DNA from 4 places in the Priestia sp. SRI_019 genome. Region 4 is predicted to be linked to each of the others. Evidence: riboswitches for the same ligand, from Rfam matches in the RefSeq annotation. Region 4 holds a riboswitch; each other region holds the start of a gene.
The links. Region 4 has a riboswitch for S-adenosylmethionine ahead of AC2YJL_RS16820 (trans-sulfuration enzyme family protein). Riboswitches for the same ligand answer to the same signal wherever they lie in the genome.

Region 1: another riboswitch for S-adenosylmethionine. It lies ahead of AC2YJL_RS13175 (Na+/H+ antiporter NhaC family protein); the one in region 4 lies ahead of AC2YJL_RS16820 (trans-sulfuration enzyme family protein).
Region 2: another riboswitch for S-adenosylmethionine. It lies ahead of mtnK (S-methyl-5-thioribose kinase); the one in region 4 lies ahead of AC2YJL_RS16820 (trans-sulfuration enzyme family protein).
Region 3: another riboswitch for S-adenosylmethionine. It lies ahead of metE (5-methyltetrahydropteroyltriglutamate--homocysteine S-methyltransferase); the one in region 4 lies ahead of AC2YJL_RS16820 (trans-sulfuration enzyme family protein).

The regions. Positions count from the first base shown of each region.
Region 1 covers NZ_JBYCZN010000002.1:563,715-566,828, reverse strand. Annotated here, with positions in the region: gene AC2YJL_RS13185 (ABC transporter ATP-binding protein) at 1-290, shown strand, start outside; gene AC2YJL_RS13180 (ABC transporter permease) at 283-1,050, shown strand; SAM riboswitch class I at 1,152-1,258, shown strand; gene AC2YJL_RS13175 (Na+/H+ antiporter NhaC family protein) at 1,344-2,654, shown strand; gene AC2YJL_RS13170 (hypothetical protein) at 2,694-2,822, opposite strand; gene AC2YJL_RS13165 (LacI family DNA-binding transcriptional regulator) at 2,947-3,114, shown strand, end outside.
Region 2 covers NZ_JBYCZN010000002.1:1,455,583-1,458,696, reverse strand. Annotated here, with positions in the region: gene mtnK (S-methyl-5-thioribose kinase) at 1-1,112, opposite strand, end outside; SAM riboswitch class I at 1,248-1,398, opposite strand; gene AC2YJL_RS17655 (carbon-nitrogen family hydrolase) at 1,490-2,272, opposite strand; gene AC2YJL_RS17650 (pyridoxal phosphate-dependent aminotransferase) at 2,385-3,114, shown strand, end outside.
Region 3 covers NZ_JBYCZN010000001.1:1,231,704-1,234,817, forward strand. Annotated here, with positions in the region: partial or broken gene AC2YJL_RS06470 (hypothetical protein) at 46-273, shown strand; gene AC2YJL_RS06475 (hypothetical protein) at 474-725, shown strand; SAM riboswitch class I at 805-915, shown strand; cobalamin riboswitch at 995-1,183, shown strand; gene metE (5-methyltetrahydropteroyltriglutamate--homocysteine S-methyltransferase) at 1,333-3,114, shown strand, end outside.
Region 4 covers NZ_JBYCZN010000002.1:1,294,169-1,297,282, forward strand. Annotated here, with positions in the region: gene AC2YJL_RS16815 (trans-sulfuration enzyme family protein) at 1-313, opposite strand, end outside; gene AC2YJL_RS16820 (trans-sulfuration enzyme family protein) at 297-1,442, opposite strand; SAM riboswitch class I at 1,514-1,631, opposite strand; gene AC2YJL_RS16825 (hypothetical protein) at 1,798-2,460, opposite strand; gene AC2YJL_RS16830 (spore coat protein) at 2,530-3,114, opposite strand, start outside.

The DNA of each region.
Region 1 (3,114 bases), 730 kb from region 4:
AAGACGGTGAGTTAAAAGCCGTTCAAGATCTATCTCCAAATCGTCAAGATCAAGGAATGCACGTAGAATTTGAAGTGTCTGACGCGCAAAAAGCAGCGGATCTTTTATCACAAGAATTTGAAATAACGATGAGATCAGATATTATCGACGTGGCGATTGTAAAAGAGCAAATTCCAGCTGTAAATAGAAAATTAGTAGATAGCGGTATTTTAGTCTACCGAATTACACCTGTTTATGAGACGCTTGAAGATTCGTTTATGTCCGTTACGGAAGGAGAGCACCATGCTTAAGCTAATTCAAAATGAACATATGAAATGGTTTCACAAAAGAAGTACAAAAATCACGTTTATCACAATCGGCATTTTAACTCTTTGTATGGCTCTTTTAATAAAGAAAGTGTCAAACAGTGCAGGAACGGAAGACAACATTTTGAACTTCCTGTCATTTAGTTCAGGTATGCTCATTCTTGTTCAATTTTTCGCGCTTGCTGTTGGAGGGTCAATGGTTGCAAAAGAGTTTGAAGCAGGTACCATTAAGCTTCTGTTAATTCGTCCGGCTAGACGTTCAACGATTTTAGCATCGAAGTACATAACGCTCATTTTAATTAGCTTGTATTATTTGCTGAGCTATTTGCTTTTTTCGTTTGTATGGGGAGCATTGTTCTTTGGATTTGCCAGTCTAGAAGGAGATGCGCAGCTGCTTAAACATATTACGCTTACCTATGACAGCGCGTATATGGAAACGTTTATGATGATGACGTTTGCATTCATGCTGTCGTCTTTATTTAGAAACAGCGCGCTTGCTTCAAGTCTAGCTATTGTCGTAAGTATCGGGGCTAAAGCGGTAACTGCACTAGTATCAGAGCTAGGTTTATGGTGGGGTAAATTTCTATTATTTGCCAACACGGACTTTCTTCAGTATATGGACGGAATGAAGACGACGTTTGACAGCATGACAATTCCATTTTCAATTTTCATCTTGGTCGCGCATTTTGTCTTCTTTATGGGCGTGGCATGGGCAGCGTTTTTAAAACGTGACGTAGCTAACTGATGTGAGAATTTTCGCACTATACATTTTTCTAAAATAGCATTTGACAATTAAATAAAAAGAGATTACAGTAGTGAAAGACTATTTTTAAAACAACTATAAACTTCTTATCAAGAGAGACGGAGGGACTGGCCCTATGATGTCTCGGCAACTGGCTGTACGCAGTGCGGTGCCAAATCCAGCAGACGATGTTTCGTTTGGAAGATGAGAAGGGTAATCTTATGATACAAATAAGAGACCTCTTCTTATCAATAAGAAGAGGTCTTTTTTTATTACGTAAACAAGAGGTGTTAAGAATGGAACAACAAAAAGGAAACGGCTGGGCGCTGTTGCCGCTGGGCGTCTTTTTAGTCCTGTTTGTCGGATCAGGAATTATAACGGGAGATTTTTATAAGCTGCCTGTATTAGTAGCCATTATCATTGCAGCTATTGTAGCGCTGGCTATGAACCGCAAAGATTCACTTAATGTAAAAGTGGAACGTTTTGCTAAAGGAGCAGGGCATCCTGATATCATTATTATGGTGCTTATTTTTATTTTAGCAGGTGCTTTTTCTCAAGTTGCTAAAGGCATGGGAGCTGTTGATTCAACTGTAAACTTAGCTCTGTCTGTGCTTCCGCAAAGCTTAGTGGTAGTCGGAATCTTTGTTATTGGCGCATTCATTTCAATTTCGATGGGAACGTCAATGGGAACAATCGCTGCGCTAGGACCTATTGCTGTAGGAATCAGTGAGCAAGCGCATGTATCCATTACATTAGCAATTGCTGCCGTTGTTGGTGGTGCCATGTTTGGAGATAATTTATCCGTAATCTCTGATACGACCATTGCAGCAGTTCGTACGCAAAAAACAAATATGTCAGATAAATTAAAAGTAAACTTTTTTATTGTCCTTCCTGCAGCGATTGTTACGGTAATTTTATTGCTTGTAATGACGCTAGGCAATACGTCATCAGTAGAAATTAAAGATTTTAGCTGGTTTAAAATCTTGCCTTATGTCGGCGTACTCGTTGCTGCCATATTTGGTGCAAACGTATTAAGCATTTTAACCGGAGGAATTGTATTAGCCGGCGTGATTGGATTAGCTGACGGAAGCTACACGCTTTCTTCTCTTGCTAAAACTGTGACAGAAGGTATTGGCGGAATGTCAGAGTTAATTATTTTATCTCTGCTAATCGGCGGAATGGTTGAGCTTATTCGCTATAACGGCGGTATTCAGTTCTTATTGAATTTATTAACACGACGCATTCAAACAAAAAAAGGCGGCGAATTCAGCATCGCTGGACTGGTAAGTTTAACTAATTTAGCGACGGCTAATAACACGATTTCAATTATTACAGCAGGTCCGTTAGCAAAAGAAATCTCTGATAAATATTCAATTGATAATCGTAAATCAGCCAGTCTGCTTGACTTGTTTTCATGCAGCGTTCAAGGGCTTATCCCTTACGGCGCACAAATGCTTCTCGCAGCAGGATTTGCTAAAGTTTCACCGATTGAGATTATTCCATTTACATTCTACCCAATGTTAACAGCGGTTTGCGGGATCATTGCAATTGTAATTGGATTTCCTCGTTTAAATAAAAAGTCAAAGTCATCTAAAGAAGCTGCGTAATATCAAACCCTTAAAAAGAATGTTCTTTTTAAGGGTTTTTTACTGTTTAAAAAAATCAGTCGGCTTTTCATCATCTAACTCCTTCCAAAGCGTCTCGTTCTGTTTAAGTGCATAAGCCGCTCCTCCAATTTCAATTCCGCATAATAAAATGAATAATAAAATACCCATGAAATGGCCTCCTTACGTAAATGAATAAAAACACGATGGTAACGGGTTTAGCTTCTTGCTGTTTCACTTTATAATGAGAATAAAGTATGAAACGCGTTTCAGCGCAAGAGAAAAAGGTGAAAACATGACAAATATCCGAGATATCGCAAAAAAAGCTGGTGTATCTGTCTCGACCGTATCACGGGTGCTAAATCATCATCCGTATGTAAAAGAAGAAAAACGCCGGCTGGTAGAGCAGGTTATTCACGAACTTAATTATGAACAAAACATTAATGCCGTTCACTTATCAAAA
Region 2 (3,114 bases), 160 kb from region 4:
CGTCCAATTTTTAACGCAGTACGTTTAGTGTTAATTTTTCTTTCCTCTGAAGAAATTTCGTCTAAGTCCGCCACGTGAGCTAAGCCAATTGTACGTCGAATGATTTCACATCCTGCATATCCAACAGCATCTTGCCACGTTTGCGTTAGAATTTCATGTAATAAGCGCTCATCTTTAGCGAAAGGTTCAGTGTTTTCAGAATGCCAAAGCACAGTAAATGTATCTTTAAATACGTTCCATGTGTTCGTAATGTGTGCAAATAACGGTTCGCGATTTGTTTCTCGAGAAAGAGCATTTAAAAACAAATTCGCAACAAATTGTCCTAAATCGAATCCAAACGGACCGTAAAAAGCAAACTCTGGATCAATCACTTTCGTTTCTTGACTGCTAGCAAAGATGCTGCCCGTATGTAAATCACCGTGGATTAGCGTTTGCGCATTTGTTAAAAATTTATATTTTAATTTTGCTGCTTGTAGCTTTACATCACTATCATTCCACAATTCTTCTACATCAGGACGCAACGCTTTTTCGAATTCATTTGTATCAATATCAAAAAAAGGATCTGTAAAAACTAAATCTTCCGTAATATTGCATAAGTCTGGGTTGCTGTACTTAACAACTTCTTCTTTTTTATCCTGAGGCTTTAAGGCGAAATCAGACGTTTTGAACGCAATATGTCCTAAAAAAGAACCGATATGCTGTGAGAGCAGAGGATAACTTTCACCTTGAATAAGTCCGGCGCGAGAAATCGTTAAATGAGACAGGTCTTCCATGACCGTAACAGCAAGCGTTTCATCGTGGTAATAAACAGCGGGCACAAGTTCTGGCGTAAATGCACCAAATTGCTTGAGCGCATTGCTTTCAATTGTGGCACGGTTCAAGGATAGAGGCCAGCTTTCGCCTACAACTTTTGCATAGGGAAGCGCTTGTTTGACGATAATGGATTTATTCGTTTGATCATTTATGATGTGAAAGACGAGATTTAAGTTGCCGTCACCAATTTCACGGGCAGTCAGTGCTTCTGTGGCATCAAAAAGACCTAGCTTTTTCACAAGTTTGATTGCTGAAATTTCTGTTAAAGGCTGATACTTCTCTGTTTTTGTTGTTGACATCGGAATCCCTCCATAGTTTATTAAACTGATTTGTTTACTAAGTTAATAGGTTTAAGAGTATATGGAGGCTTTTATAATTTTAGAAAATATAAAAGCCTCTTTCGTTGGAAAGAGGCTTGATTGTAGTGTTCAAACCTCTTATCTGCCAGAAAGAATTACTTTCTGTTGGAATTAGCACCGTGCCTTTGTAAAACATGTTTTACGGGTGTGATCCATCTTAGGATGGAATGACGGTCGGTTGCTGGGCTTCACAGGGCCAAATCCCTCAGCCAACTCTTGATAAGAGTACGATTACTTATTCAATTTTGATTTGTTTGAATATTTTATGATATCTGGTGAAAATCGTATCATGCAAAAAAACGGCTGTCAATACATAATTAATAAAATTCTGTACGGCGATCTGTAAAGACAGGAATTTGTTTGCGAATTTCTTTTACAAGTTCCAGGTTAACGTCAGCACTTAAAAGTTCTTCGCTATCGCCAGCTTCAGCGATTATTTCTCCCCACGGATCGATGACTAAGGAATGTCCGGCAAATGTGTTATTAGGATCTTGGCCTACACGATTACATGCGATTACGTAGCATTGATTTTCGATTGCACGGCTAATAAGCAGTGCTTTCCAGTGGGCAAGTCTTGGAGCCGGCCACTGAGCGACAACAAACAAGACTTCTGCTCCGCTGCTAGTATGAACCCGAATCCATTCTGGAAAACGAATATCGTAACAAATAACTCCTGCGCATAAAGACTGTTCAAGTGTAAAAAGATTTTTTGCTGTTCCTGCTTCTAAATACAGGTGTTCATCCATTAATTTAAATAAGTGCAGCTTACTGTATTGTGATACTTCACGACCTTTTCGGTCAAAAATATACATCGTATTCGTGACGCCTTGCTCTGTTTTTTTCGCGATCGAACCTGCCACGATATTTACTTCGTTCGTTTTAGCAAACTGAGAGATTAATTGCTTGGCTTGCTGCCCTTCATCATCTGCAATTTCGTCTAGCCGCGTCAAATCATAAGCTGTATCCCATAGCTCAGGAAGCACAAGGATATCAGGGTTTTCTTTCAGGGCTTCCGTCATTTTTTGTTCGATATATTTTCGGTTTTTAGTTGGGTTTCCAAACGCAATATCAAGCTGCAAACACGTAATTTTTACACTCACTTTATCATCCGTCCTTTTTTTAGTAGTTGAAAAAAATGACTTTACAAGTTGAGTATTACAATATATTATTTGTGACTAGAATTTCAAGAATTTTTTGAGAAGGTGTGCGATGATGAAACAATTTGAGCAATCGGAACTATTAAAAAGTTTACCAAAACAATTTTTTGCATCACTTGTAGGCAAGGTAGGAAAAGTAATGGCCCAAGGGCACGACGTTATTAACTTAGGGCAGGGAAATCCTGATCAGCCTACTCCTTCACATATTGTAGAAACACTGCAAAAAGCAAGTGCTAATCCTATGCATCATAAATATTCTCCATTTCGGGGGCACCAGTTTTTAAAAGAGGCCGTTGCGACTTTTTATAAACGAGAATATGGCGTTGATGTGGATCCTGAAAAAGAAGTAGCTATTTTATTTGGCGGAAAGGGTGGACTTGTTGAAATCCCGCAGTGCTTATTAAACCCTGGAGATACGGTGCTGGTTCCGGATCCTGGGTATCCTGATTACTGGTCTGGAGTAGAGCTTGCAAAAGCAAAGATGGAAGTGATGCCGCTCACGGCTGAAAATCATTTTCTACCCGTATACGAAGAGGTAAGTGAACGTGCTAAAGAACAGGCAAAGCTCATGTTTTTAAACTATCCCAATAATCCTACCGGTGCAGTGGCAACGGCAGAATTTTTTGAAGACACCGTGGCGTTTGCTGCCAAGCACGATATTTGTGTGGTACACGACTTTGCCTACGGAGCAATTGGATTTGATGGTAAAAAGCCAATCAGCTTTTTACAGACTCCTGGTGCAAAAGAGACGGGAATTGAAATTTATACTCTTTCTAAAACGTATA
Region 3 (3,114 bases), on a different contig from region 4:
TGTTAGGGTAAACGTAGGTTTCATGTGTATAGGTCTTTCTAGCAGGTGATTGGAGGACAAGACGAAGACTCCTGCGGGAAAAGCGGAACAGGTGAGACCCCACAGGAACGTATGTGACGAGGAGGCTCAGCGACCGCCCGCGGAAAGCGAAGTCTTGTACGGAAATCAACAGCGGTGTCAAAAGTGATTCAGCTCATGTACCCATTTGTCTTTAGATTAGATTCATTTCGTGATGTCTCAACCTCTTTTGGAAAACCGTACGAAACCTTGTAGCAGAAGGCTCAGTCAAACGTTATAATAGATAATGAATGATGATATATTCTCTATATTTGTCATATATTTGTATTACATATGTAATTGAAGAAAAACATTCACTTGATATACTGTTTAATGACTTAACTTTATCTTAAAATTTACAGTGAAATGCCTGTTTATAGAGGCTTAGAACATACACAGCAAATGGAGGAGCAATCATGGCAAATGAAAAGATGCAAGAAGGACTTGATCGTTTTATCAAGGAAGATTTAAATGACCTTTTAGGTAGACTGTTCCCCCTAATGGACCGGGAGTGTGCCGAAGAAAAAAGAAAGCTTATCGAAACAGCGGTAGAGTACATTTATTCGTCAGGATATCACCAGGGAGCAAAAGATTTAATCGAAACACATCGAAAAGATGATTACAAATTATTAAGGCAAAAATTAGCGTCAACGCCTCCTGAAAACTGATTTTTTAAAAAAATTTTTGACAACATAAATCTAAGGTGTTAAGATGACTCTACATTCAAAATATTATAAACAATTAAAACTCTTATTGAGAGAGGCGGAGGGACTGGCCCTGTGAAGCCCGGCAACCATTTAACATTTTTGTTGAAAAGGTGCTACATCCTGCAAAGCGTACAGCTTTGAAAAATAAGAGAGGATTTCATAGATACTATGCCTCTCTATTCATGATAGAGAGGCTTTTTATTTTATGTGAATATGTTTTGAATGAACAATTTTATAAAAATGCATCAGGTGCTGTGTAACGAATGTATGCAGCTTAAAAGGGAAGACCGGTGAAAAGCCGGCGCGGTCCCGCCACTGTAATGGGGAGCAACTTATTAACCACTGTTTCATATTGAAATGGGAAGGGATAGGAAGCGATGAACCTAAGTCAGGAGACCTGCCTGTTGTATGCACTTAAGCTCTACGGGATATAGAGAGGAGTGAGGAATACGTGTTGAGAAAAACAGGATATCTCAACTTTAGTTAAGTATGCGTATCATCTCTCTTTTCATTTCGAAAAGAGAGATTTTTTAGTTTATCGATAAAAAATATACAGGGAGTGGAAAAAATGAGCAGTGTAAAAAGTTCAAACTTAGGTTATCCAAGAATTGGTGAAAAACGAGAATGGAAAAAAGCGCTTGAGCAGTTTTGGGCAGGAAAACTAGAGAAAGATATCTTTTTGCAGGAAATTGAAGCTCTTCGTCTAGTGAATCTGAAAAAACAGCGTGACGCAGGGATTGAATTAATTCCAGTCGGCGATTTTAGCTTATACGATCATGTGCTAGATACAGCGACTATGTTTGGTCTAGTGCCAAAGCGCTTTGATTATGACGGAGGACCGGTATCGCTTGAAACGTATTTTGACATCGCGCGAGGAACAAAAGGTGCGGTAGCCTCTACGATGACAAAATGGTTTAACACAAATTATCACTACATCGTACCAGAGCTTGACAAATGTACGCCCGCACTTGTAGAAAATCGCCCGCTTCAATTTTACAAAGAAGCAAAACAGAAGCTGAATATTGAAGGCAAGCCCGTTATTTTAGGTCCAGTAACATTTGTGAAGCTGTCAAAAGGATATAAAAAAAGTGAGTTTAAAGAAGTAGTTGAACAATTTGTTCCGCTTTATGCAACTATCTTAGCGGAGCTGCAGGCAGAAGGAGTAGAGTGGGTACAAATAGATGAGCCGGTTTTAGCTACAACGCTATCAAAAGAAGACCTGGCACTGTACACAGAAGTCTATCAAACTTTGAAGGAAGCGTCACCGAATGTAAAAGTCATTTTGCAAACGTATTTTGACAGCGTTGATCACTACAAAGAAGTTGTGTCTCTTCCTGTTGAAGGAATCGGTTTAGACTTTGTGCATGACCGAGGCGAAAATCTCACGGCTCTTAATAAATATGGTTTTCCAACTGATAAAGTGCTGGCAGCAGGAGTGATTGACGGACGAAACATTTGGCGTGAAAATTTGGACGAACAGCTTTTAACGATCAGTGAAATTGAAAAAGCCGTATCAAAAGACCGTTTGATTCTGCAGCCTTCATCAAGTTTATTACATGTTCCTGTCACGGTGAAAAGCGAAAAAACCATTGAGCCAATTCTAAAAAACGCACTGTCTTTTGCAGATGAAAAGCTGAAGGAAATCACGCTTTTAACAAAAGCGGTGCAGCAAGGAAAAGAAGCAATAGAAGAAGAAATAAGCGTAAACAAACAGGCAATTCAAGCATTAAATGGATCATCTTTTCGAAATCATCAAGACGTGCAAAAAGAGCTGAAGCAGCTGCATAGCTATAAAGCAGAGCGACAAGCGCCGTTTGACGTACGTCAGCGCGTTCAGCAAGAAGCTTTTCAACTGCCGCTTCTTCCAACGACAACGATTGGAAGCTTTCCGCAAACAAAAGAAGTGCGAAAAGAGCGTCTAAAATGGCGTAAAGGCGAGTTAAGCGATGAAGCATATGAAGCGTACATTAACGAGGAAATAAAAAAATGGATCGAAATTCAAGAAAACATCGGCTTAGATGTCCTTGTGCACGGAGAGTTTGAGCGTACGGACATGGTCGAATACTTCGGTGAGAAATTAGGAGGCTTTCAGTTTACGAAGTTTGGCTGGGTGCAATCTTACGGTTCTCGCTGCGTGAAGCCGCCGCTTATTTACGGAGATGTATCGTACGAGCAGGCGATGACGATCAAAGAAACGGTCTACGCACAGTCTTTAACCAATAAGCCGGTTAAAGGAATGCTGACGGGTCCGATTACGATTTTAAACTGGTCGTTTGTGCGTGATGATATCCCGCGCTACGACGTGGCAAATCAAATTGCGCTTGCTCTTAGAAAAGAAGTAGAAGCACTT
Region 4 (3,114 bases):
ACGTATCATGTGAAACTAAAATTTCATCCCCTGATTCAAAAATAGATAACACCGATGAGATAGCAGCCATACCTGATGAAAAAGCAAAACCAGCGTATCCATTTTCTAGCTGAGCAATGGTGTTTTCTAAAGCCTCACGAGTTGGATTTCCTGAACGAGAATAGTCATAGCGGCCGTTGTTCGTCTCATCTTCTTGGTTAAATGTAGATACCTGATAAATAGGTACGTTAACCGCTCCAAAATGACCGTCAATTCCTGTATTTGCATGAATTAAGTTCGTTCCAAATCTATGTTTATTATTGTTGGTATGCATCAAATGCCTCCTTCAAATCTTTAATTAAATCATCTGCGTGCTCAATTCCAACTGATAATCGCAGTAAACAGTTTGTTACTCCGACACGATTTCGAATTTCCTCCGGAATATCAGCATGTGTTTGACGAGCTGGGAATGTCATTAAACTTTCCACGCCTCCTAAGCTTTCTGCAAATGTAATAACTTTGACATTTTCTAAAAGTACTGACACGATGTCAGGGTGTGAGACAGCAAAAGAAATCATGCCTCCAAATCCAGTTGCTTGTTTCTTCATGATTTCATAGCCTGGATGTGTTTCAAGACCAGGGTAATACACTTTTTCCACGAGATCATGAGCAGTAAGCCAATTTGCAATTTTCAGTGCGTTTTCATTATGCTTTTCCATACGAAGCGCTAGCGTTTTAACACCGCGTAATAACAACCAGCTGTCCTGTGGACCTAAGATTGCCCCCGCTGCATTTTGATAAAAACGAATTTTCTCTCCTAAGCTACTACATCGAGCCACTACAAGACCAGCAACTACATCATTATGACCCCCAATGTATTTGCTTGCGCTATGTATCACAATATCTGCTCCAAGCTCTAAAGGACGCTGATAATAAGGCGACATGAAGGTATTGTCAACGATAGTAAGCAAATCATGCTGTTTAGCTAACGCAATTGCTTCTGGCAAATCAGTCACGTGCATCATTGGATTCGTAGGTGTTTCAATAAATAAAGCTTTTGTATTAGGACGAAGCGCATCTTTTACTTGTTCGAGATGGGCTGTGTTGACGTACGAAACAGTAATTCCTTGCTCTGAAAAGATTTCATTTAGTACTCGGTACGTTCCTCCGTATAAATCCTCTGATACAATTAAATGATCTCCGTTTTTAAATAGTGCTAAAACTGCCATTACACCCGCCATTCCTGAAGCGAATGCTACTCCTACTTCTCCTTTTTCCAAAGCAGCAATTGCTTCTTCCAATGCTGTACGAGTAGGGTTTGCCGTACGTGCATAGTCAAATCCTGTACTTTGCCCTAAAGCAGGATGAGCAAATGTTGATGCTTGGTAAATGGGTGTTGTAATAGAACCTGTTGAAGGGTCACGACCTACTCCTGAACGAACTAATAAAGTTTCAATTTTCATCTATTTCTCTCCTTAACTCAAAATAAAAAACACTCTTCACAGATGGAAGAGTGTTCGTTTATACACGATTTCTCTCATCTGTTAGAACAATACTGATGTTCCACAGGAATTAGCACCGTTCAAATGAATGTTTCATTTGATGGTTGCCGGGCATCGCAGGGCCAGTCCCTCCGCCACTCTTGATAAGAGTTCTATATAATTGTTGGTGGTTAACGTTTGTTGTTAATAACTTTAATAAAGATTTTCTTTATTGTCAACATAATTTTCTAAAAAATTTAAATCATCTCATTTGTTTATTCAATATACTTGTCCTGATAAGCACATAAAAAAAGAGACGAAAGCGAGGTCTCTTTTTCTAAGGCAAGTGCACAGATTTCACGTGAGCTAACTTCCAATACATACTTTCTCCATTTGCCGTAATTAGTTCAACAATATTATTAGAAACTTCTTTAAGTACGCCAATTTTTTCTGATTGATCCCCTAAATCTAATACGACCAGCTGATTTTCATATTTTTTAAGCTGCTCTTCAAAGTTTCTGACAAAAGGTGCAGAGGCAGGTCTTACTGGGAGCTCTTTGTCACTTAAAGAATAAGGGGTTAACTCATTGCTGTAAGGGGTAAGCCATTTCAAATGATGCAGAGAAACAAAGACATTTTTATACACTGGAGAATAAAACACGAGATAATCATTCAGCACGCTTGTAATATAGCCATGCAATGATTTCCCTCCCGTTACATAAATTTCAATAAATTTCCCTTTTGCCTGCTGTAAAATATTACGGTAAGAAATTCGCTGACTTTCTTCTATTAAGTTCTCTTCTATTTCACGTAAAACCGTATAGTCTTCTTCAGATACTTCCCGCAAACCATGCATGTGTAAAAGAGGAATATACAAATAATCATGTCCATTATACAAAACCATAATATCTAATCCAAGATCAATAAGTCTGCCAACAAATGTCGTTTTACCTGAAATATCTAACTCCACAATTTTATTGATATAATGATTCATACTCATTCTCATTCTCCTCCTTTTTCCCATATGATAGAAAAGGTGCTTTATAAGCACCTTTTATGTTCCATTTCATCATGCTTTCCAACGATAATTTTTCGTTTTAATAACTTTCTCAGCCGGTGTTGAAGAGCGTGAACCCGTACGGCGTCCTCGAGAACGATCGTCTGTGCGTCCACCCGTGCGGCGTCCTGTACGTCCACCTGTACGTTCTCCCGTACGGCTTCCTGTACGTTCTTCTGTAGACTTTGCAGCTTCAGTCTCTCCATTTTCTTCTGTTTCTTCATTATTTTGATTGTTATCGTTTTGTTTAAAAGCCCCTTTTGCTCCTACACAAATGGTTTTAACGTGTCTTGGCTGTAAGCGTAATACTTGATTATTCTGCACAAGTGTAAATGTACCATTTCGGCTTTGTACTAACACGCCCTCTACAGCTTCAGGTCCTCCATTATTGATTGATACCCATTTATGAGAAAGGTGGGCAAAAAGATCGTTAAAGCTTTTGGATTTCATATATTCTGGTTCTTGGCTCACTAAGAGTTCATTTGCAGATTGATTAGTTTGATCTCCATCGTTGTTTTGATATTCACTCACACTCTTAACGTGTTCAGTATTAATATAGATGACACCGTCGTCTTCTGTGAGTAGTACTATATAAGC